One region of the Agrobacterium sp. GW821-FHT02D03 genome, then DNA from elsewhere that is predicted to be linked to it. Evidence: predicted binding sites of a transcription regulator. Region 1 holds the regulator's gene; each other region holds the start of a gene.

Evidence for each region. Region 1 encodes LexA, which represses DNA repair genes until DNA is damaged. Its sites were predicted from a motif close to TGTTCNNNNTGTGTTCNG; they were not measured.
Region 2: a site for LexA is predicted at 4,841-4,858, ahead of AC07U5_RS11370 (MazG nucleotide pyrophosphohydrolase domain-containing protein). Genes of this name have one in related genera too.
Region 3: a site for LexA is predicted at 1,550-1,567, ahead of ruvC (crossover junction endodeoxyribonuclease RuvC). Genes of this name have one in related genera too.

The regions. Positions count from the first base shown of each region.
Region 1 is NZ_JBWKVN010000001.1:1,499,296-1,507,165, forward strand. It holds gene AC07U5_RS07000 (ComEC/Rec2 family competence protein) at 1-514, shown strand, start outside; gene AC07U5_RS07005 (glutathione S-transferase family protein) at 525-1,214, opposite strand; gene AC07U5_RS07010 (GFA family protein) at 1,469-1,867, shown strand; gene lexA (transcriptional repressor LexA) at 2,201-2,926, opposite strand; gene AC07U5_RS07020 (hypothetical protein) at 3,283-3,846, shown strand; gene kdsA (3-deoxy-8-phosphooctulonate synthase) at 3,982-4,830, shown strand; gene eno (phosphopyruvate hydratase) at 5,048-6,322, shown strand; gene AC07U5_RS07035 (HIT family protein) at 6,450-6,869, opposite strand; gene AC07U5_RS07040 (GNAT family N-acetyltransferase) at 6,891-7,870, opposite strand, start outside.
Region 2 is NZ_JBWKVN010000001.1:2,371,226-2,379,095, forward strand. It holds gene coxB (cytochrome c oxidase subunit II) at 1-413, opposite strand, end outside; gene AC07U5_RS11345 (invasion associated locus B family protein) at 781-1,299, shown strand; gene tldD (metalloprotease TldD) at 1,440-2,855, shown strand; partial or broken gene AC07U5_RS11355 (GrpB family protein) at 2,865-3,382, shown strand; gene AC07U5_RS11360 (bleomycin resistance protein) at 3,409-3,846, shown strand; gene AC07U5_RS11365 (HAD family hydrolase) at 3,871-4,530, shown strand; gene AC07U5_RS11370 (MazG nucleotide pyrophosphohydrolase domain-containing protein) at 4,527-4,838, opposite strand; gene pdxH (pyridoxamine 5'-phosphate oxidase) at 5,006-5,626, opposite strand; gene AC07U5_RS11380 (RT0821/Lpp0805 family surface protein) at 5,684-6,133, shown strand; gene AC07U5_RS11385 (DnaJ C-terminal domain-containing protein) at 6,346-7,464, shown strand; gene fabI (enoyl-ACP reductase FabI) at 7,596-7,870, shown strand, end outside.
Region 3 is NZ_JBWKVN010000001.1:840,808-846,995, reverse strand. It holds gene AC07U5_RS03875 (AbrB/MazE/SpoVT family DNA-binding domain-containing protein) at 1-251, opposite strand, end outside; gene ruvA (Holliday junction branch migration protein RuvA) at 327-944, opposite strand; gene ruvC (crossover junction endodeoxyribonuclease RuvC) at 996-1,508, opposite strand; gene AC07U5_RS03860 (LLM class flavin-dependent oxidoreductase) at 1,720-2,721, shown strand; gene AC07U5_RS03855 (YebC/PmpR family DNA-binding transcriptional regulator) at 2,855-3,601, opposite strand; gene AC07U5_RS03850 (pyridoxamine 5'-phosphate oxidase family protein) at 3,807-4,310, shown strand; gene AC07U5_RS03845 (MBL fold metallo-hydrolase) at 4,401-5,240, opposite strand; gene AC07U5_RS03840 (TIGR00282 family metallophosphoesterase) at 5,383-6,188, opposite strand, start outside.

The sequences.
Region 1 (7,870 bases):
TGTGGCCCCTGTCATGGTGGACGACAACAAGGCGGGTGAACGAGAGGAAACGGCAGAGCCAACGCCACGCCGGCCGGCTGTTCTCACCGATCAGCTGAAGCAAGAGGTTCGCGACAAGATGATTCTGGCTTTCGAGCGGACGAATGGCTTCTCGTGTCAGAAAAACGCCTGGTGTGCTGGACGTCATGAGAGCGGCGTCACAGTCGTGGTCATTTCGAACACGGCGTTGACCGGAACAGCCTGTGATGTGGCGGACATCGTCGTGACGTCGCGTTTCGTGCCGTTTTCAAATTGTCGCTCGGGCGCGCTGTTGATCAGCGCCACAACATTGCGGAAGACGGGCTCGCTGGAACTCTGGCTGAATGAGGCCGGAGCGCCCGTCGCAACTGCGCGCGCGGCGATGCAAGACGTTGCCAGACCCTGGTCGATCCACCGCGCCTATGACTGGCGCAGCAAGACCTCTGACGGCGCGGTGCCGCCGCATATCGAGGCGATGCTGGCGGCCGGGCAGTAAGTCTCTTGCTTCAACCCGCTGCGGAGCGGCGGTCTTCGATGATCTCGCCGGACGCCCGCGCTTCTTCTTCGTGCTCGGCGTCACGCCAGGGTTCCCGGATCGCTGCCTCCTCCCACTCCTTCATCGCCGGCGAGTTCAAGAGGCGGGTCTTGTAAGCCTCTGCCGCTGGCGAGAGTGCTGTGCCGTAGGTCTGGAAGCGAAAGGCCACGGGGCAGAAGAAGGCGTCGACGGCGGTGAAATTCGTACCGGCCAGAAACGGCCCTCCGAAGCTGTCGAGGCCCTGTTGCCATAGCGCATCTATACGCGCGATATCCCTACGGAGCGCCTCGGTTGCAGGAACTGGCCGGATTCGCAAGCCTACGCTCATCGGGTGCAGATTGCGGAGCGATTGGAAGCCGGAATGCATCTCCGCGGATGCCGAGCGCGACCAAGCCCGCGCTTTGGCATCCTCAGCCCAAACACCATCATGCCGTTCCGCCAGATATTCGATGATCGCAAGCGAGTCCCAGATGGTGACATCGCCATCCACAAGGCAAGGCACCTTGCCGGTGGGGGAGAAGTGATTGAAGCCATTCTTGGGATCGGGATCATTGAAGGGGACGAGATGCTCGTTGAAGGAAATCTCCAATGTGCGCATCAGAACCCACGGCCGGAGAGACCAGGAGGAGTAGTTCTTGTTGGCGATGTAGAGATCGTACATGTTGTCTCCTTCTGGTGATACGCCGCTTGAATCGCATGCAATCAGCAAAAGCGTCCATGCGTGTAGGTGCGTATGTTTCTCTGTCCATCCTCCTAACGCATGACCGAGAGGACATACAGGCCGAGTCTGTCATGTCAGATATCATATGAATTGATGCGTTCGCCGTTCTCACGTGTCCGGAAACAGAAGCAGAATGAACTTCACCGGTTCGTCGCGGTTTGATGGGAAGGCGTCAAGCAAATGGAGCGATCGAGATGAACATGAAATCTGGCGGTTGTGCCTGCGGCAGCGTGAGGCTTTCGATGGTCGGCGCGCCCTACCGTATCGGGATTTGTCACTGCATGGACTGTCGCAAACACCACGGCGCGCTCTTCCACGCATCCGCCATCTTCCCGCAGGATGCCGTTACCATCGAGGGAGAAACACGCAGCTATAATGGCCGTTTCTTCTGTCCCAACTGCGGATCGCCGGTCTTCGGAAAAAGCGACGACGAAATCGAGGTCAATCTCGGTTCCCTGGATTCACCAGATCAGTTCGAGCCGACCTACGAGCTTTGGACGGTCCGCCGTGAGGCGTGGCTGCCGGATTTCCCGGCATTGCGCCAATATGAGCGGGACCGGGAATCGACAGGCAGAACGGAAAAGGGGCGGTGAGACTGTCCACCTTGTCGGATGGTAGCTGCAACATGGATTAGCTGCGTCTGTGAGTCCTGCACTTAGAAGCGACGGGCGAGGGCGCTTGTCGGTGGCACTGAAAGATTGCCGCCGTTCGAAGGCCATGATCGGCATGCACCCGACCATCCGCCAATCTTTTCCTCACCCTCGGATCGAGAATGAGGATAACGAGAAAGACAAAGGCGAAGAGAACCAGCGTCGAAACCTCGGTGCGATCAGAGGCAGCCCAACATCGCCGCATCTGCCAACTATGTCAGCGCGTCTTGCCTCTGCAAGAGCACGGGCAGCCAGTCTGAGCCGACTGTCGTCCGCTCAGTGATAGCGACGAATGAGGCCGACCAGCTTGCCCTGAATCTTGACCCGATCCGGTCCGAAGATACGGGTTTCATAGGCTGGGTTCGCGGCCTCCAGGGCGATGGAAGCACCCTTGCGGCGGAAGCGCTTCAAGGTGGCTTCTTCATCATCTACCAGTGCGACGATGATATCGCCGGGGTTGGCGGTGCTGCCGTTGCGAATGATGACGGTATCGCCATCGAAGATGCCAGCCTCGATCATCGAGTCACCCTTGACCTCCAGCGCGTAATGCTCGCCCGTGCCCAACATATCGACGGGTACGGCAACATCGTGGGTGTTGTTCTGAATAGCGGAGATCGGCACACCGGCGGCGATGCGCCCCATTACAGGAACGGTGACAGCGGAGGAGATCTGATCGTTTGCTGGCTTCGGGGCAGGAGCCGACTCAGGCGGTTTGGCTTTTCCGAGGCTGCCCTCGATCACGCTTGGCGAGAAGCCGCGCGGCGGCTTCTGTGCGGGTGCGGAATAGGCTTCCGGAAGCTTGATGACTTCCAGGGCTCTTGCCCTGTTCGGCAAGCGGCGGATGAAGCCACGTTCTTCCAGAGCGGTAATCAGCCGATGGATGCCGGATTTCGAGGCAAGGTCGAGGGCATCTTTCATCTCATCGAAAGATGGCGGCACGCCGGACTCTTTCATTCGCTCATGAATGAAAAGAAGCAGTTCCTGCTGTTTGCGCGTGAGCATGAAGAAAACCCTTGGAATACGTGGCGAAGATTCGCGAAACAAATACAGAACGAACACTATATGTTCCATATGTGTTCTGCAATCCCTTAAAATTCCGCAAACGTCTCCGCCTCATCAATTCGCAGTCCTGTTATCCGCGCAATGGTAGAAGTTTATAGCTTCTTTACGGTGTTGCGCGTCTTTTTCCTCTCCAGGTTGATGATTTCATTTTTGCGGGTATCTACAAGCTGCTTCGAGGATCACATGATCCGGTCATCCTGTGGGATGAAGGCCAAGCCATTCGAAGCATTATCAACAAAGTTATCATAGCTCTACGGCGCTGCCTTGCAGCGTCTTCTCGGGGCAGGGACATTTTTATGAAGCTCGTTAGATTTACCCTTATCGGAATGCTGGTTGCGCTGGCCGGTTGCCAGACCCTCGATCCCAATTCACCGGAAGCTTTAAAGCGCAAGGAGTACGACCGGCTGCTGCTGAACACGACGATGGCCAATTGCAAGCTCATCGTTCAGCTCAATCAGAAGCGCGTTTCGCAGAACAAGGAGCCGACGCGCGACAATAACTGTGCACGGATCCTGAAGAACCACGCGCTTGGCGGCGTTCATCCGGCGAGCTTCATCCCCGATCTTGCGGTGAACGGTATTCCCATTCCGATCGGCGGACTGATCAAGCTTGCCATCGTCGTCGATCGAAACCAGCGCGAGAAGAAGGCCTGGGAGACATCGCTACCGACTTGGGTTTCCGCCGGTGGTGAGAACAGCGAGAACGTCTATCGCATGTTACTGACTCAAGGCTTCAAGCCTGAAGAACTGGAAGGGCTGAAGGGAAGTGCTGGATTTTCCGACGCCGTGCGCGCAGTCGGGCCGTTCGTGCAATTTTCCGAGGCCAATCCCGATGTCGTGCGGAAGGCGAATGCCGGCTAAAGGGCAAGCGGTCGGTGCTCCGGCCGCAGCATCCCTCATCTCGTGACACATGGCGCGCTTGCTGCTAATGCCTGTGCAACATCGCAAGTTAAGCGGTTGCCGGCGATGTCCGGCGCATGTGTCGTGAGGAATGAGATGACTGTGAAGAACAATTTGAAAGTGGTCGCTGGCGAAGGCAAAGGCGCTGTCGCCTTCTCCAACACGGAGCGGTTTTCGCTGATTGCCGGTCCGTGCCAGATGGAAAGCCGCGACCACGCTTTCATGATTGCCGGCACGCTTCATGAGCTTTGCGGCAAGCTCGGCATCGGGCTTGTCTATAAGTCATCCTTCGACAAGGCCAATCGCACATCGCTTTCCGGCCAGCGCGGCATCGGTCTCGACAAGGCCATGGAGATCTTTGCCGATCTCAAGAAGGAATATGGCTTCCCGGTCCTGACCGATATCCATACCGAAGAGCAGTGCGCCATTGTCGCCGAAACCGTTGATGTTCTGCAGATCCCGGCCTTTCTCAGTCGCCAGACCGATCTTCTGATCGCCGCCGCGAAGACCGGCCGCGTGATCAATGTGAAGAAGGGACAGTTCCTGGCGCCCTGGGACATGAAGAACGTGCTGGCGAAGTTGAATGAGAGCGGCAATCCGAATGTTCTCCTCTGCGAACGCGGCGCATCGTTCGGCTATAACACGCTTGTCTCCGACATGCGCTCGTTGCCGATCATGGCCTCGCTCGGTGCGCCGGTGGTCTTCGATGCGACGCATTCCGTGCAGCAGCCAGGCGGGCAGGGTGGGTCGACCGGTGGTCAGCGCGAATTCGTCGAGACATTGTCGCGTGCGGCGGTGGCTGTCGGCATTGCCGGCCTGTTTGTCGAAACCCATGAGGATCCGGACAATGCCCCATCCGACGGTCCGAACATGGTTCACCTGAAGGATATGCCGAAGCTTCTGGAGAAGCTTCTGGCGTTTGACGCTATCGCCAAGGCTGCCTGATTTTGGCCTAATCGATTTTTATAGGTTGGGCGACGCCTGATGCTGGGCGTCGTCATTGTAATTTCTCACGCTTCGTCTACAGCGAAGTTGCAATGACCTTTCACACTTTTCAGAATCGCTTATCCGCCGTCCGGCTCGAAAACGGCTTCACAGTTTTGCCGATGCGCTCTAAGACAAGCGACTTAAATTCATCTGTTCCAGTCCCAAGGGAGAGACCATGACAGCCATTACCGACATCATCGCACGCGAAATCCTCGATAGCCGTGGCAACCCCACGGTCGAGGTCGACGTGTACCTCGAAGACGGCTCCTTCGGTCGCGCTGCCGTTCCATCGGGCGCATCCACCGGCGCTCACGAGGCAGTCGAGCTGCGCGATGGCGGACAGCGCTATGGCGGCAAGGGTGTTGAAAAGGCCGTTGAGGCCGTCAACACCGAGATCTTTGATGCGCTTGGCGGCTTCGATGCCGAAAGCCAGATCCACATCGACCAGACGCTGATTGCGCTCGATGGTACGCCGAACAAGTCTCGCCTCGGCGCAAACGCCATCCTCGGCGTGTCGCTCGCCGTTGCCAAGGCCGCTGCCGAAACGACCGGCCTGCCACTCTATCGCTATGTCGGTGGCCCGAACGCCCACCTGCTGCCCGTTCCGATGATGAACATCATCAATGGTGGCGCACATGCCGACAACCCGATCGACTTCCAGGAATTCATGATCATGCCGGTCGGCGCGGAAAGCATCCGTGACGCGGTGCGCATCGGCGCGGAAATCTTCCATGTTCTGAAGAAGGAATTGGCAGCGCAGGGTCACAACACCAATGTCGGCGACGAAGGCGGTTTTGCCCCTGGCCTGAAGAGCGCGCCGGAAGCGCTGGACTTCATCATGAAGTCGGTTGAAAAGGCAGGCTACAAGCCGGGCGACGACGTCGCTCTTGCTCTCGACTGCGCCTCGACCGAGTTCTTCAAGAACGGCAAATACGAGATGGAAGGCGAAGGCCGCACGCTCGAGCCGGAAGCCATGGCTGATTATCTCGCAGAACTCGCGGGCAAGTACCCGATCATTTCCATCGAAGACGGCATGGCCGAAGACGATTGGGAAGGCTGGAAGTACCTGACCGACAAGATCGGCTCTAAGGTACAGCTGGTCGGCGACGACCTCTTCGTTACCAACTCCGCGCGCCTGCGCGACGGCATCAAGATGGGCGTTGCCAACTCCATCCTCGTCAAGGTCAACCAGATCGGTTCTCTGACCGAGACGCTCGACGCTGTCGAAACGGCGCACAAGGCACGCTACACGGCGGTCATGTCTCACCGTTCGGGTGAAACGGAAGACTCCACGATTGCCGATCTCGCGGTTGCCACCAACTGCGGTCAGATCAAGACCGGCTCGCTGTCGCGCTCCGACCGTTTGGCGAAGTACAACCAGCTGATCCGTATCGAAGAGATGCTGGGTCCGCAGGCTGCTTACGCTGGCCGCTCCATTCTTCGCAGCTGATTTGAGCTCTGATAATTTGAGGGCTTTCCATAGGCCCCGATAATAGAAAACCCGCCGATGGCCTCGGCGGGTTTTTGTGTCAGCGATGCGGTGTTTGTTCTCGACGGTCCACGGCCGGGAGCGCGCCTTACAGCGCCTGTTTGATCTTCTCTGCGTGGGCCTTCAGCATCTCCACATCCGCCATCGCGCCGCTATGGGGCTTCAAAGGCTCTCCGTCCTTGCGCGGTACGATGTGGAAGTGCAGGTGGAAGACCGTCTGGCCAGCGGCGGGCTCGTTGAACTGCGCTACATAGATGCCATCAGCATCGAAGGCTTCCTTGGCGGCGACGGCGAGCTTCTGTACGATGGGGATTGTCTTTGTCAGCACGTCAGGATCGGCATCGAGAATATTGCGCGAGCCGGTCTTCGGGATCACCAGCAGGTGACCCGGGGCCTGGGGCATCACGTCCATGAAGGCCAGTGTATGGTCGTCTTCGTAGACCTTGACGCACGGGATTTCACCCCGGAGGATTTTTGCGAAGATGTTGTTGTCATCGTAGGCTGTCACGGGCTGCTCCCTCAAAACTCTTTAGTCGTCGTCTTCCTGCCGTTCGCCTTTGCGAAACGGGCTGTGGTCTTCAAGATAGTCGTTGATCTGTTCGACTTCGCTGCGTTCCCGCTCCAGATAATCGGCGATGGCGTGGCGAAGGCCGGGATGGGCAATGTAGTGGGCGGAATGGGTGGTCACCGGCGTGTAGCCGCGTGCCAGCTTATGCTCGCCCTGAGCGCCGGCTTCCACACGCTTCAAGCCCTTGGAAAGCGCAAAATCGATCGCCTGATGGTAGCAGACTTCGAAATGCAGGAAAGGATGATCCTCGATGCAGCCCCAGTGGCGGCCGTAGAGTGCGTCGCCGCCGATGAAGTTGATGGCGCCAGCAATATATGTACCCTCACGCTTGGCCATTACCAGCAGGATATCGTCTGCCATGCGCTCGCCGATCAGGGAGTAGAAGGAGCGGGTGAGGTAAGGTTTGCCCCATTTGCGGCTGCCGGTATCCATGTAGAAGGTGAAGAACTGATCCCAGATATCTTCGGTCAGATCGCTGCCGGTGAGCCAGTCGATTTCGATGCCGTTTTCCAGCGCCGAGCGCCGCTCTTTCTTCAGGGTCTTGCGCTTGCGTGATGACAGGGCGTCGAGGAAATCGCTGTGATCACGATAGCCCTCATTGATGAAATGAAACTGCTGATCGGTACGATGCAGAAAACCCTCATCCTCCAGGGCTTCAATCTCGTCTTCATTTGCAAAGGTCACGTGTGCTGAAGAGATGCCGAGCTTCTCAGTCACCTGCTGGAGACCTGAGGCGAGGACCTGCTGGAAGGCCGCAGCGTCCAGTCCCGTCGTCAACAGGCGTGGACCGGTTGCAGGCGTGAATGGGACCGAGCATTGGAGCTTGGGATAATAGCGACCACCTGCACGTTCGAACGCGTCCGCCCATCCCTGGTCGAAGACATATTCGCCGCGGCTGTGGTTCTTGAGGTAGCCAGGAACTGCCCCCATCAATCTCCCGT
Region 2 (7,870 bases), 870 kb from region 1:
AGAGGCTCTGAGCCTTCTGCCGCCTGGTATTCGTAGTTCCACTGCCATTGAGTGGCGGTTGCCTTCAATGTCAGGTCAGGATTTTCCGGCTGCGTCAGCTGCGCGTTCAGCAGGTTGAAGGACGGGAATGCCAGGAAAAGAAGAATGAGGACGGGAGCCAGCGTCCAGATGATTTCGATCGCCGTATTGTGGCTGGTCTTGGACGGTACCGGATTCTTGGATGCCCTGAACTTCGCAACAACGAGAATGAGCAGGACGAGAACGAAAAGCGTGACGGGAACGATAAACCACAGGGTATATTGTTCAAACCAACGAATTTCGTGCATGATTGGCGTTGCGGCCTCCTGCAATCCCATCTGCCAATCCTTCGGCTGGTCAGCGCGGGCGCCGACAGCCGAGAGCAGACAGATCATGCCCGCAAACGCTGCGTTAATCCTAGTAATCACGGTACCTCTCCCTCACGCACCCGGTCATGATCAATCCCAGGCGCAGAATCCATGCTTATAGTATTAGACTCAAATCATAGTTTGCCCGCCGCCGCAATATCGCCCAGCTTTTGCAGAGTGGCATTTTTCTTCCCCCTAATTTTTCCCACACGCGCATCGTTGAAACCATATCGATAAACCGGAAACGGCACTCATCATTCCTGAGGCCGTATTGGATTTAAGCCTCCGCAGGTCCTATTTTGGCCGTACTCACTTGGAAATGAGAGACCCGGCTCTTTCATTTCCAGCACCGGACGTCAAAATAGCCGCACTGATTCGAATTCCAGAGGTATCCATGCGTCTGCCCCCGATTGCGCGCGCCGCTCTTGTCGCCGCCGGTTTCTCTCTTCTCGCGTCCGGCGCGAGCGTCGCCCAGCAGCCGCCTGGTACGCCGAAGTCCACGCACGGCTCATGGTCGGTCATCTGCGACAAGCCCGCGGGCGCGTCCGAAGAGCAATGCGCATTGATGCAGAACGTCATTGCCGACGACCGCCCGGAAGTCGGCCTTTCCGTCGTCGTGCTGAAGACCGCCGACCGCAAATCCCGCATTCTTCGCATCCTCGCACCGCTTGGCGTGCTGCTGAAGGATGGAATGGAACTCTACATCGACAATAACAATATCGGCCGTGCCTATTTCACCCGCTGCTTTTCCGAGGGCTGCTATGTGGAAGTCGACATCGACGACGAGCTGATGAAGGTTCTTCGTGCGGGAAAGCACGCGGTTTTCGCATTGCGTGAATCGGTCGACCAGGATCGCGTCGGTATTCCGATCGAACTCAGCGGCTTTGCCGAAGGCTATGACGCGCTTCCTTGACGTATGCTGTGGCTAGCGGACAGAAGCGCTGCGCCTGATCGACAATTCCCAAACAGACCCGTGAGGCGGCTTGCGCCGCCACATCCCAGCACCTAAATCTCACATGAATAGATGATGGATGCTGACGCCTGGAGTACGCGATGACCCAAGACCTTCTGACGCTTTTCGATTGCGATGAGGGGACGTTGCGGAGCCGCGTCGCGGACGCGCTTGCAGGCGCCGATGACGGCGAACTCTTCGTCGAACATGCCCAGGCCGAGTCGCTCACCTTCGACAATGGCCGCCTGAAAGGCGGCAGTTTCAATACCGATCAGGGTTTTGGCCTTCGCGCCGTTGTTGGCGAGACGGTCGGTTACGCCCATGCGGGCGAGCTTTCGACCGCAGCGCTGCAACGCGCAGCCGATGCGGTCGGCGCCGTCACCAAGGGCTACTCCGGCTCCTATGCGGCGGCACCCCAGCGCACCAACAAGAAGCTCTATGGCGACGAAAACCCGATCGGCTCGCCTTCCTTCGAGGAAAAGGTCAAGCTTCTGACCGAGATCGACACCTATCTGCGCGACAAAGACCCCAAGGTTCGCCAGGTGACGGCATCGATTGCGGCAAGCTGGCAGATCGTCGATATTCTGCGGGCCGATGGGCACCGCGTCAGTGACGTTCGCCCAATGACACGCATCAACATCTCCGTGGTCACCGGTGAAGGCGATCGCCAGGAGACCGGTTCCTATGGTATTGGCGGACGTGTCGGCTTCGGTGATTTCATCACAACCGAGAACTGGCAGCGGGGCGCTGACGAGGCGCTGCGTCAGGCGCTGGTCAATCTGACGGCAATCGACGCGCCTGCCGGCACGATGGATGTCGTGCTCGGCTCCGGCTGGCCCGGCGTCATGCTGCACGAAGCCGTCGGACATGGTCTCGAAGGCGATTTCAACCGCAAGAAGACATCGGCCTTCGCAGGCCTGCTTGGTGAAATGGTCGCAGCACCCGGCGTCACGGTGGTGGATGATGGAACCATCGACAACCGTCGCGGCTCTCTGACGGTGGACGACGAGGGCACACCGTCCGGCTATAATGTGCTGATCGAAAACGGCAAGCTTGTCGGCTATATGCAGGATCGTCAAAACGCCCGGCTGATGGGCATGACGGCGACAGGCAATGGACGCCGGCAGGGCTATTCCCACGTTCCCATGCCGCGCATGACCAACACCTACATGCTCGGCGGAGACAAGACACCGGACGAGATCATCGCGTCGGTCAAGAAGGGCATCTACGCCGTCTCCTTCGGCGGTGGTCAGGTGGACATCACGTCGGGCAAATTCGTCTTCGGCTGCACGGAAGCCTATCTCATCGAGAACGGCAAGATCGGCGCACCGGTCAAGGGCGCCATGCTGATCGGCAACGGACCGGATGCGATGAAGCGTGTGACCATGATCGGCAACGACATGAAGCTCGACACCGGCATCGGCAATTGCGGCAAGGCCGGCCAGTGGGTGCCGGTTGGCGTTGGCCAGCCGCATCTACGCATGGACCAGATCACGGTCGGCGGCACCAAGGCCTGAGGTTTGCAGATGGGGACGCTCGTGAAGATCGTTCCCTATAATGCTGACTGGCGGCGCCTCTATCGCGATACCCAAGATCGTCTCGAAGCGTTGTTGGGCGACCTTGTCGAAGGGATCGAGCATGTCGGCAGCACGGCCGTTCCCGCCTCGTCGCCAAGCCCTATATTGATATCGACGTTGTTCTGAAACCTCCCACGCATATGGAAGACGGCAGGGTGCGAATGCAAGCCGCTGGCCTCGAGCCGCGCGGGTCTCGCCATGGTGACGGGGTGTTTGCCTTTATGCTTCGGGATCCGTTGCCGGGTCTGCGCGTTTATCTTTGCCCGCCCAATCGCCTCACCCATCAGAACAGATTGCGTTTCCGTGATATCCTTCGCCAGAACCCCTCTCTTGCCAATCACTATGCGACGCTTAAGATGGCTCTCGCCGAGAAATATAAGGACGATGGCGATACCTATACCCGCGCCAAGTCCGACTTCATTCGCGAGACGCTGAATACCGACACGTCCCCCGCATCCGCGCCCTAAGCGCCCTCTCCCCCGATCAGGAAAAGATGACCTTCGTTTCCAATGCACTCGTTCCCGAACTGGCCGTCACGGACTGGCACAAAAGCCGGACATTTTATTGTGACCTGATCGGCTTTCATGTCGTCTATGAGCGACCGGAAGAAGGTTTCACTTATCTTGCGCTCGGCGACGCCCAGTTGATGATCGACCAGATCGGCGCCGGACGTACCTTCGAGCAGGAGAATGCGCCAATCCACTTTCCCTTCGGACGGGGCATGAACCTGCAACTCGCTGTTCCATCCCTTCAACCCATCCTCGACAGGCTGGAGCTTGCGCGCGTGCCACTTTTTCTTCCGCTTGAAGAGAAATGGTACCGCAAAGGGGAGACTGAGGTCGGTAACCGGCAGTTCGTCGTCGCCGATCCGGATGGCTATCTCATTCGCCCATTCGAGAGCCTCGGCGAACGCGTCTTTCGGTTCGGGTAAGGCATGGACATGACACTACCTCGCATGCCCAAAGCAGTCGTCTTCGATATGGACGGCGTTCTGATTGACACCGAGACGCTTTACCGCGATTCCTTCCTGGCCGCCTCACAGGATGGCGGGCACGATTTGCCGGTCGAACTGTACCAGCGTGTCTGCGGAAGTCCTTGGGATGTCATCAGCGGCACGATCATTGCCGAACATGGCGCTCATTTTCCGATGGATGCGTTTCGTGACGCGTGGCTGCGTCATCTGGCCGTCAGCATGGCCGGCGGCGTAGAACTCAAGGCGGGTGTCGTGAAGATGCTCGACCTACTGGACGATCTTAAGCTTCCGCGCGCCATCGCCACCTCATCCCGGCACGAATCCGTCAATCGACATCTTGGACCCCATAATCTTCTCGCTCGCTTCGATCACATCGTGGCGCGCGAGGATTATACCGAGCCGAAGCCCTCCCCCATGCCCTATCTAACCGCAGCCCAACGTCTTGGCGTCGATCCTACGGAATGCATGGCGCTGGAAGATTCCTATCACGGCGTTCAATCCGCCTCCTCCGCCGGGATGATGACGGTGATGGTGCCGGACGTCGCGCCTGCGACTGAGCGGATGCGGGAGACGTGCGTTGCGATCTGCTCCGGCCTGCCGGAGGTCGCTGCCTTGCTTCGTAATGAAAGGACGCTCGGCTAGTCGATAGCAGCTGGATCGAAGCGCCATTTGCGTTCGATCGAACCGATGAGATCCAACTGGCTGTGATGGGCAAGCAGAAGGACATGGCCGAGCAGGTCTGCGACCTCGTCGGAAAGGTCTTGCCTCATTTCCTCTGGCGTTTTGCCCCTCGCCCGACCGCGCGCCGTCAAGCGGTTCCACGCTTGCGTCACCTCGCCGACCTCTTCCTGCAGCTTCAGCATGAACCAGTCAGGATCACGCTCGATACTGTTTGACGCAGCATAGGACGCCGAAGCCTTTTCGAATTTTTGCATCAGGTCAGCCAGCATTGCGTTCCCTCTTCGTTCACGAGACACTGACCACGATTCGCCCGCCACTGTCGACGGCCATTCCGCTTACAGCATCGGCCCGAAATCGGACTCGATTTCGGAAAGCACTATGCGTCGGTTCAAAAAGGTAAAGCGTCCTTTGTGCGTCCAATAGGACGCACGGCGCTTTAAGGGTACATGCGGACCTTCGTCCATGGGGCGTCGGTGGATTCACGCCGGAATTCCACCCGGTCGTGGAGGCGGAATTTCCGGTCGTGCCAGAATTCTATGGTCAGCGGGTTGATGCGGAAACCCGACCAGTATGGCGGACGCGGGATATCACCCAGCGCATATCTGGCGGTGTATTCCGCCACCGCCTTTTCAAGTGCAAAGCGGCTTTCCAGAGGTCGGGACTGCTTGGAGGCCCAGGCCCCGATGCGGCTGCCGCGCGGGCGCGAAGCATAATATTCATCCGCCTCTTCGTCCGACACCACCTCTACAAGCCCACGAACACGCACCTGTCGGCGCAGGCTTTTCCAGTGGAAGCACAAGCCGGCTTTCTGTTGCCCAAGAAGCTCGCGCCCCTTGCGGCTCTCAAAATTCGTGTAGATCACGAAGCCGCGTTCGTCTGCCGCCTTCAGCAGCACCATTCGCACGCTCGGCATTCCGTCCTCATCCACAGAAGCAAGCGCCACCGCATTCGGATCGTTTATCTCCGACGCGGTTGCATCACGCAACCAGTCGGCGAAAAGCGCAAATGGTTCATTTTCTTCCGTGAAGTCACTAGATGTTAACCCCGATTCCGACATATTGAATAAAATGCTCCAAAGCTGATTTGCGTACCAGAGATGAGTTCTGGGTAAGAGATGGTGATCGTCATAGCAAAGTCGAACAGTCGCACAAAGAGCTTCCTGTCATCGGTCGTCAATGTTTTTGCCGCCGGCGTTCTGGCCGTTGCACTGACCGGCTGTGTCAGCCTTGATCTTTTCGGTGGCGAAAAAGTCGACCGCTCGCTCTCCACGGCTTCCGTGCCAAACCAGCCGACCCAGCCGGCGCTCTCCGATGATGCCACCATTCGCAATGCCGTGACATCTGCCGACCTGGTGAAGGTTGCCGAATCCCCCGTTCCCTGGGCAAATGCAGCGACCGGCAGTGCCGGTGTCGTGACGGCCATCCGCGAAGACAGAACGACGGGCTTCGTCTGCCGCAACTTCAATACCACGCGCCATTCCTTCGAGGGCGTGGCGAGCTATACCGGGCAAGCCTGCCTTTCTGAGACAGGCGAATGGCTGATGACCCGCTTCGATCAGAAGTAAAGCATTTACCTTATTCTGCGAGATGAGACCTGCGACACGCTCAGTCATGCGTGTGTAAAGGTCTGGTTAGCAACTTCTTGCCACAGTCCCATCCAGTTCAAGACACTGATCGTGCAACATTTTCGAAGGTTGGCACGTTCAGGTCTCGAGTTTCTTCTGTTTCAGGTCGCTTCAACAGGCGGCTGCAGTCTCGGGCGTAACTGGTGGTTCGGATGCGTGATCCCTATTCTATTCTCGGCGTCAAGCGCGATGCCGATTCGGACGAGATAAAGGCCGCCTGGCGTTCCAAGGCGAAGACAGTTCATCCCGATCACAATCGCGATGATCCGGATGCCAACGCGCGCTTCACCGAGATCGGTCAGGCCTATGATCTGTTGAAGGATCCGAAGAAGCGCGGTCTCTATGACCAGGCGCGCCGGGCCTCAGACGGCAAGCAGCGTGAACAAACCATCATGCAGAAGCGGGAAGCCGCGCGTGAGGCCGCCCGCCAGGCTGCCGAACGAGCAAAGGCCGCCGAGAAGCTGATGGAAGAATTGGCTCGGGCGCAGGCGCGCAACGAGAAAGCGACCGCTGAAAGCGAAGAAGGTCCTTCGGCCACCACCACGAGCGGAAGCACTAAGCCGGAAACGCCCGAGGATATGCTGGAACGTATCTTCGGCGCAGAAGCCAAGGTGAAGGGCGGCGTGGACTCGGGCAAGAGCGGTGTGGCTGGATCTGCCGAAGACGCATCCGCTCAGGAGACGGCGGAAGCCGGAAACTCTGTTGCGCTCGGCTTTTTCAATGCACTTATCCGGCGCTTCAAACCGGCTCCACCAGTCGTGGAGAAAGCACCCGACATGACGGCCGAAGCGATCGTAACCGTGAGCGATATTATCGCTCAGAAGCAGGTGACGCTTCGCATGCCAGACGAGCGTGACGTGCGCTTTCAATTGCCAGTCGGAGCTACGGATGGACATGTGGTTCGGCTCAAGGGTCAGGGCCTCAAGCTGCTGGACGCACCACGTGGCGATCTCGTCGTCACGGTTTTGACCGCACGCGACGACGCGTTCACCGTGAAGGGCTACGATATCCACACGAGCCTACCGATTGCACTGGCTGATGCAGTGCTCGGTTGCGAGGCCAAGGTTCAATCGCCTCGTGGAGAACAGCAGCTTTCGGTACCGGCCTGGTCTGGTTCGGATAAGGCTATTCACGTGCCTGGAAAAGGCTTGCAAAAGGACGATGGCACCTTCGGCGATCTCGTCGTCGAGTTGCGGATCGTGCTGCTTGAAACACCGGATGCTAAAGTGACAGACCTGATGCGCCACATGCGCGAAGGCCTTTACCTGTGACCACTCCGTGAAAGCGGTGAACAACGCACCCTTTGTTACGATCCCTTACATGAGATGATCTGAGGCCTTCTTGAACAGTGGTTCTGCCTATGCCATAGGCAGGATCATTTTGGAATATGAGGGAGCATTACATGGCTCAGACATCCGGCCTGATGGCTGGCAAGCGCGGTCTCATCATGGGCGTCGCAAACAATCGTTCGATTGCCTGGGGCATTGCCAAGGCCTGTGCCGATGCGGGTGCCGAACTTGCCTTCACCTGGCAGGGTGATGCCTTGAAGAAGCGCGTTGAGCCTCTCGCTCAGGAACTTGGCGCCTTCATGGCTGGCCATTGCGATGTGACCGATCTCGAAACGTTGGATACCGTTTTCTCGAATCTCGAAGCGCATTGGGGCAAGATCGACTTCGT
Region 3 (6,188 bases), 660 kb from region 1:
GTATCGACGACGTTATGGCCTGCAGCCTTGCTGACGGTCTCGTCTATCTCTTCCAGGGTGGCACGGCCCTTGGGAGGCTTACCCAAAAGGCCAGCGAGATCATTGAAATCAACATTCTTGGGCGTCAGTACCACTTCGCCATCGATGATTGAGTAGACGACCTGATCACCGGGCCTGAGGTCGAGCGCTTCACGCATGTCTTTCGGCAACGTCACCTGCCCCTTCGACGAGACGACAACTTCCCATCCCATTATAAGCACCCGTAAGAAAAAAATTCATATGGCGGAAATATTATCATTCATCCGCCAAAAACACAAATGTCCGATTTATCGCGAAAGCTCCTTCAAGCCCAATCGGATCAGCTTGGCGCTATCGCCACCCTCACCACCATTCTTCAAGGCGGCGGCCACGGCGTTGGCGGCCTGATCGCGCGAATAGCCGAGATTGGTCAAAGCCGAGACGGCATCGGCCACAGGTGCGGGTGCCGCGCCTTCGCCGATCTCCTGCTTGAGACCGATGGCACCTGCCGCTTCTCCGGCAAAGGCCGGCGCCTTGTTGCGCAATTCGGTGACGATGCGGATCGCAACCTTCGGGCCAACGCCGGGTGCGCGGGAGACAACAGCCTTGTCCTGCAGTGCGATGGCGTTGGCGAGTTCGGACGGCGAGAGGGTGGAGAGCACCGCAAGCGCCACCTTGGAGCCCACACCCTGCACGCTCTGCAACAGATTGAACCACTCGCGCTCAAGAGCGCTCATGAAGCCGAAAAGCTTCAACTGGTCCTCGCGCACATAGGTCTCGATGAACAGCACCACTGCCTCGCCCGCGGAACCAAGCCTGGACAAAGTGCGCGCCGAACAATGCGCCACGTAGCAGACGCCATGGACGTCAACGAGAACGTAGTCGTCGCCGATTTCCTCTATGGTGCCTTTGAGTTTGCCAATCATCGTCGCGTCCGTGATGTTTGAGAAAGAGTTGAAAAGCCGAAGAACGCCCGCTTAGCCCGCAGCAAGGAGCCGGCGCATCCGGTCGCCCCCGCGGTTATGGGCATGGCAGATGGCAATCGCCAGGGCATCGGCGGCGTCATTACCCTTGAACTCGGCCTTCGGCATCAGGATTTTCAGCATCATGTGGATCTGCTGCTTTTCACCGTGACCCACACCGATCACCGCCTTCTTCACCGCATTCGGCGCATATTCGGACACGTGCAGGCCCGCACGGGCGGGAACGAGCATGGCAATGCCACGCGCCTGGCCAAGCTTCAGGGTCGCCACCGCGTCCTTGTTGACGAAGGTCTGCTCCACCGCCGCCTCATCAGGCTGATAGGAATGAACGACATCCGCCAGCCCGTCATGCAACTGACAAAGGCGCGAGGCGAGGTCCATGTCGCCATCGGACGTCACCGTGCCGGACGCCACGAAACGCAGGCTGTTGCCGATCGTCTCGATGACGCCCCAGCCGGTACGCCTTAACCCCGGATCAATGCCGATAATTCGAATCGCGTTTTGCATGTCTCACCCTACCGTCTGGTCAGGAAACCTGCCAGCCATAAGTGAACAAAACAAAAACATTCAATGAGAAAATGCGCCGCGCCAGCGGATCGCCATCCACGCTCACGCCGTCAGTTTTTTTGAACCATGGATCAATTCGCTGCGACGAGGATGGCAAACACGACGCTACACATTAAATAAGGTCCTAAATAAAGGCCGGAAGGAGCATGCCATGATTCCCTTTTCCATTCTCGATCTGTCGCCGATTGGCGATGGGGAGAACGCAAGCCAGGCGCTCGATAACTCCCGCCGCATGGCGATCAAGGCGGAAGAACACGGCTATGAGCGTTTCTGGCTGGCCGAGCATCACGGCATGCCGGGGATCGCAAGTGCCGCAACGTCGATCGTGATTGCCCACGTGGGTGCCGCAACCTCGCGCATCCGCGTCGGCTCGGGCGGCGTCATGCTGCCTAACCACTCTCCACTGGTGATCGCTGAACAGTTCGGCACGCTTGCCGCTCTTCTGCCGGGTCGTGTCGATCTCGGACTTGGCCGCGCACCGGGAACGGATATGCGCACGGCGCGTGCGCTTCGCCGCAATCTCGATGCCGGGGCCGAGAACTTCCCGCATGATATCGTCGAGCTTCAGCGCTATCTCGGTGCGCCCGAACCGGATCAGGCGATCCTTGCCGTGCCGGGCGTGAACTCCAATGTGCCGATCTGGCTGTTGGGCTCCAGCATCTACAGCGCGCATCTGGCCGCAGCGCTTGGCCTGCCCTATTCCTTCGCCTCGCATTTCGCGCCGGATATGCTGATGGATGCCATAGCCATCTACCGCGAGCGCTTCCAGCCGTCTGCAACGCTTTCGGAGCCCTATGTCATGGTGGGCATCATGGGCGTCGGTGCGGACACGGATGAGGAAGCCCGGCATCTCTTCACCTCGGCCCAGCAGCAATTCGTCAATCTGCGCAAGAACGTCCGCACGCCCTTCCCCCGGCCGGTCGAGAGCATGGACGGCTACTGGAATGACATGGAGCGCATCACCGTCGAACATACGCTGCGTTACGCCGCCGTCGGCTCGCACGCGACCATCGATCGCAAACTCCAGCAGTTCCTGGGCGAGACCGGCGCGGATGAATTGATTGTTTCCATGCCGATCCACGACATCAACAAGCGGCTGCGGTCTGTCGAGGTTTTCGCCGAGGTACGGGAAGGTGTGAAAAAGGCGGCCTGAGCCGACTGTGTTCTAACACTCCTCTACCACTATCATCATTGAAATTGAAAAAGGCCGGAGCAAATCCGGCCTTTTGTACTTAGCATCTGTCGCTTTCGATTGCCGTCCTCAAATCGAACGGAACCCGAGAGTATCAGGCTGACAGCTTCGCCATGACTTCTTCGGACACTTCGAAGTTCGAATAGACGTTCTGCACGTCGTCATCGTCTTCGAGGTTGTCGATCAGCTTCATCAGCGACTGCGCCTTTTCCTCATCCACCGGAACGGTGTTCTGCGGACGCCAGACGGCCTTGACGCTGTCGGCTTCGCCGAGGGTGGCTTCAAGCGCCTTGGAAACTTCGTTGATGTCTTCGAAGCCGCAGATGATCGTGTGGCCGTCTTCGCTGCTTTCCACGTCTTCGGCACCGGCTTCGATCGCCGCTTCCATCACCTTGTCCGCATCGCCGACCGACGCCTTGTAGGTGATTTCGCCAACGCGATCGAAGGAGAAGGAAACCGAACCGGTTTCGCCAAGTGCGCCGCCGGCCTTGGTGAAGATCGAGCGGATGTTGGATGCCGTGCGGTTGCGGTTATCCGTCAGCGCTTCGACGATGACCGCCGTGCCGCCCGGGCCGTAGCCTTCGTAGCGAACGGAATCGTAGTTTTCCGCATCCGCGCCGGACGCCTTCTTGATGGCGCGGTCGATATTGTCCTTCGGCATGGACTGCGCCTTGGCGTTCTGCACGGCCAGGCGAAGAGCAGCATTCATGGTCGGGTCCGGAAGACCGGACTTGGCTGCAACGGTGATTTCACGCGCAAGCTTGGAGAACATCTTCGAACGGATCGAATCCTGTTTCCCCTTGCGATGCATGATGTTCTTGAACTGTGAATGGCCAGCCATGGCACCCCTGATCGGATCGTTTGTTTGGATTGTGGGCCTTATAAGTGCGATGGCGCGGCTGTTCAAGCCCGTAACCCCCTTCTTCTCGCATCCACATGACAGCGCTGCAAGGAACAGAAATCCTCTCCCGCCGTTGTGATCACAGGCGGCGCGATCATGACCGGATCGCTGCCGGAAGGAACAGGAACCGCAAGGAGATCACTGAATGGTAAGTCTGACTGAAGCACGCGAACAACCCGCCCGTCAGCTTTGGGACGAGATCAATTCCGTCCATGCAGGCATGCTGGGTCTGGAAGGTCTCCACAACCACATGCAGCCCATGGCACCGCATGCCGATCCGAAGACCAACACCATCTGGTTCTTCTCCAAGAAGGATACCGACCTTGTTCAGTCGCTGAAGTCCGGTTCGCGTGCCCACTTCTGTGTCATCGGCAAGGATCATGATTATCACGCCTGCCTGTCCGGCAAGCTGGAAGTGCGCGACGACAAGACCAAGCTCGACGAATACTGGAACTCCGTCACCGCCGCCTGGTATGAGCACGGCAAGAGCGACCCGCAGCTCGTCATGCTGGCTCTTCACGTGGACGATGCCGATATCTGGGCCTCGACCGACAGCACGCTGAAATTCGGCTGGGAAATCGCCAAGGCCAATATGTCTGATGGAAAGATGCCGGATGTCGGCGTTCGTCAGCACCTGACCTTCGCCTGATCCTGACCCATAGCTGTTTGAGAAACGCTGTGCATCCTCATGACGCGCGGCGTTTTTGCTTTGAGGTATGACCTTTCTGCGCCAATGCGGCTACATGCCCTGCGGCACAAGGATCTGCGGCTGCTTGGGAAGATTGCGCATCGAAACGCGGATCACCGGATCGCTGGCATAGGCAATCTTGAACTGCGGGCCGAAGGCGACGAGAAACCGCTCGAGCGCGCTCGGCTGGTGCATCGGCAGGATAAGCGCAGAGCGCAGCCGTTTCACGATCCGGCTCATGCTATCGGCGCCCATCGTCAACCCACCATCCACCGGCACCATCAGCACATCCAGCCTGCCGATCTCCGCATATTGGGTTTCCGTCAGCTCGTAATGCAGGTGTCCGAGATGGCCAATGCACAAGCCCGCCACTTCGAAAATGAAGATCGAATTGCCGTCCTTCGTCAGCAGGCCGCCGCCGCCCCAGCGGTTGCGGATATCCGAGGTGACGTTGCGGATATAGACGTCGCCCACTTCCAGCTTGTGCACGGCCTTTTCACCCGGCACATCGCTCCAGCCATGCAGCACATATTTGATCTCAGGCTCCGGCGAGAGCGTGTAATGGGTGGTGTGCGCATTGTTCATCGTCGCCACGGTCGGCATGACCGGTGGGCGATAGACGCCATTATAATCGGTGGCAATTACCACCCCTTCCGGCGACTCGATGGTGTAGGTCGAATGCCCGATATACTGGATCTTCACCTCCTCGCGGTCGCTCAACTGGGCCTTCTTGACATCGGTCGGCTTGAAGCTCGCAAACGTGACGCGGGGAAGAGCCTGCGCGATCGCCTGGCACTGGCTGACGGGCGGTCGATCGGGAGGCTCCTGCGCCGCGACGGAAGCGGCGCTGAACAGCATGGCGATCAATGCAGGCATGAACATGCGAGGCATGGCACCACTCCCCGGAAAGGCGAATGGACGAAAAGATGCGGCAAGGATGGGGGTTCGTCTAGGTGTAAGCGGTGGAGGGCGCTCACATTGTTGTCATTGGATGGGGTGAGCGTAGCTTACGCCCGAACCGGCCGCAAACCCATCAAGCCCAAAACGCCGGCACAGTCTCCGCCAACCGCGGTCCGATCCGCAAAGGCGCGATCTTCTCCGCCAACCCGGTGCTATCGGAAATCTCGACCCCGACACCACACAATGTCGCCGGGCCACTGGCCGCCTCGAAGCGACCCTTCGGCATTTTCGAAATGAACCGGTTGATCGGCTCTTCCTTTTCCATGCCAAGCGAGGAATCGTAATCGCCGCACATGCCGGCATCCGACATATAGGCGGTTCCGCCGTTCAGGATCTGGGCGTCAGCGGTCGGCACATGCGTATGCGTGCCGACGACGAAGCTCGCGCGACCGTCGACGAAATGGCCGAAGCATTGCTTCTCGCTGGTCGCTTCCGCGTGAAAATCGAAGATGATCGCGTCCGCTTGTTCCTTGAGCGGGCAGGCCGCCAGAATGCTCTCCGCCGAACTGAAGGGATCATCCAGCTCAGGATGCATGAAGACGCGGCCCATGATGTTGGCAACCAGCACACGCGCGCCATTGCGGGCATAGAACAGGCCGGAACCCTTGCCGGGCGTGCCCTTCGGGTAGTTGGCGGGCCGCAGGAACTGGTCGTGGCGCTCGCAGAATGACACCGCTTCCTTCTGGTCCCAGACATGGTTGCCGGTGGTGACGACATCCGCGCCTGCATTGATCGTTTCCAGATAGATGTCTTCTGTAATCCCGAAGCCGCCAGCGGCGTTCTCGCCATTGACGATGACGAAATCCAGTTTCAGGTCGGAGATCAGCCCCGGCAACTTTTCCCAGACGGCCGTGCGTCCGGTCTTGCCAACCATGTCTC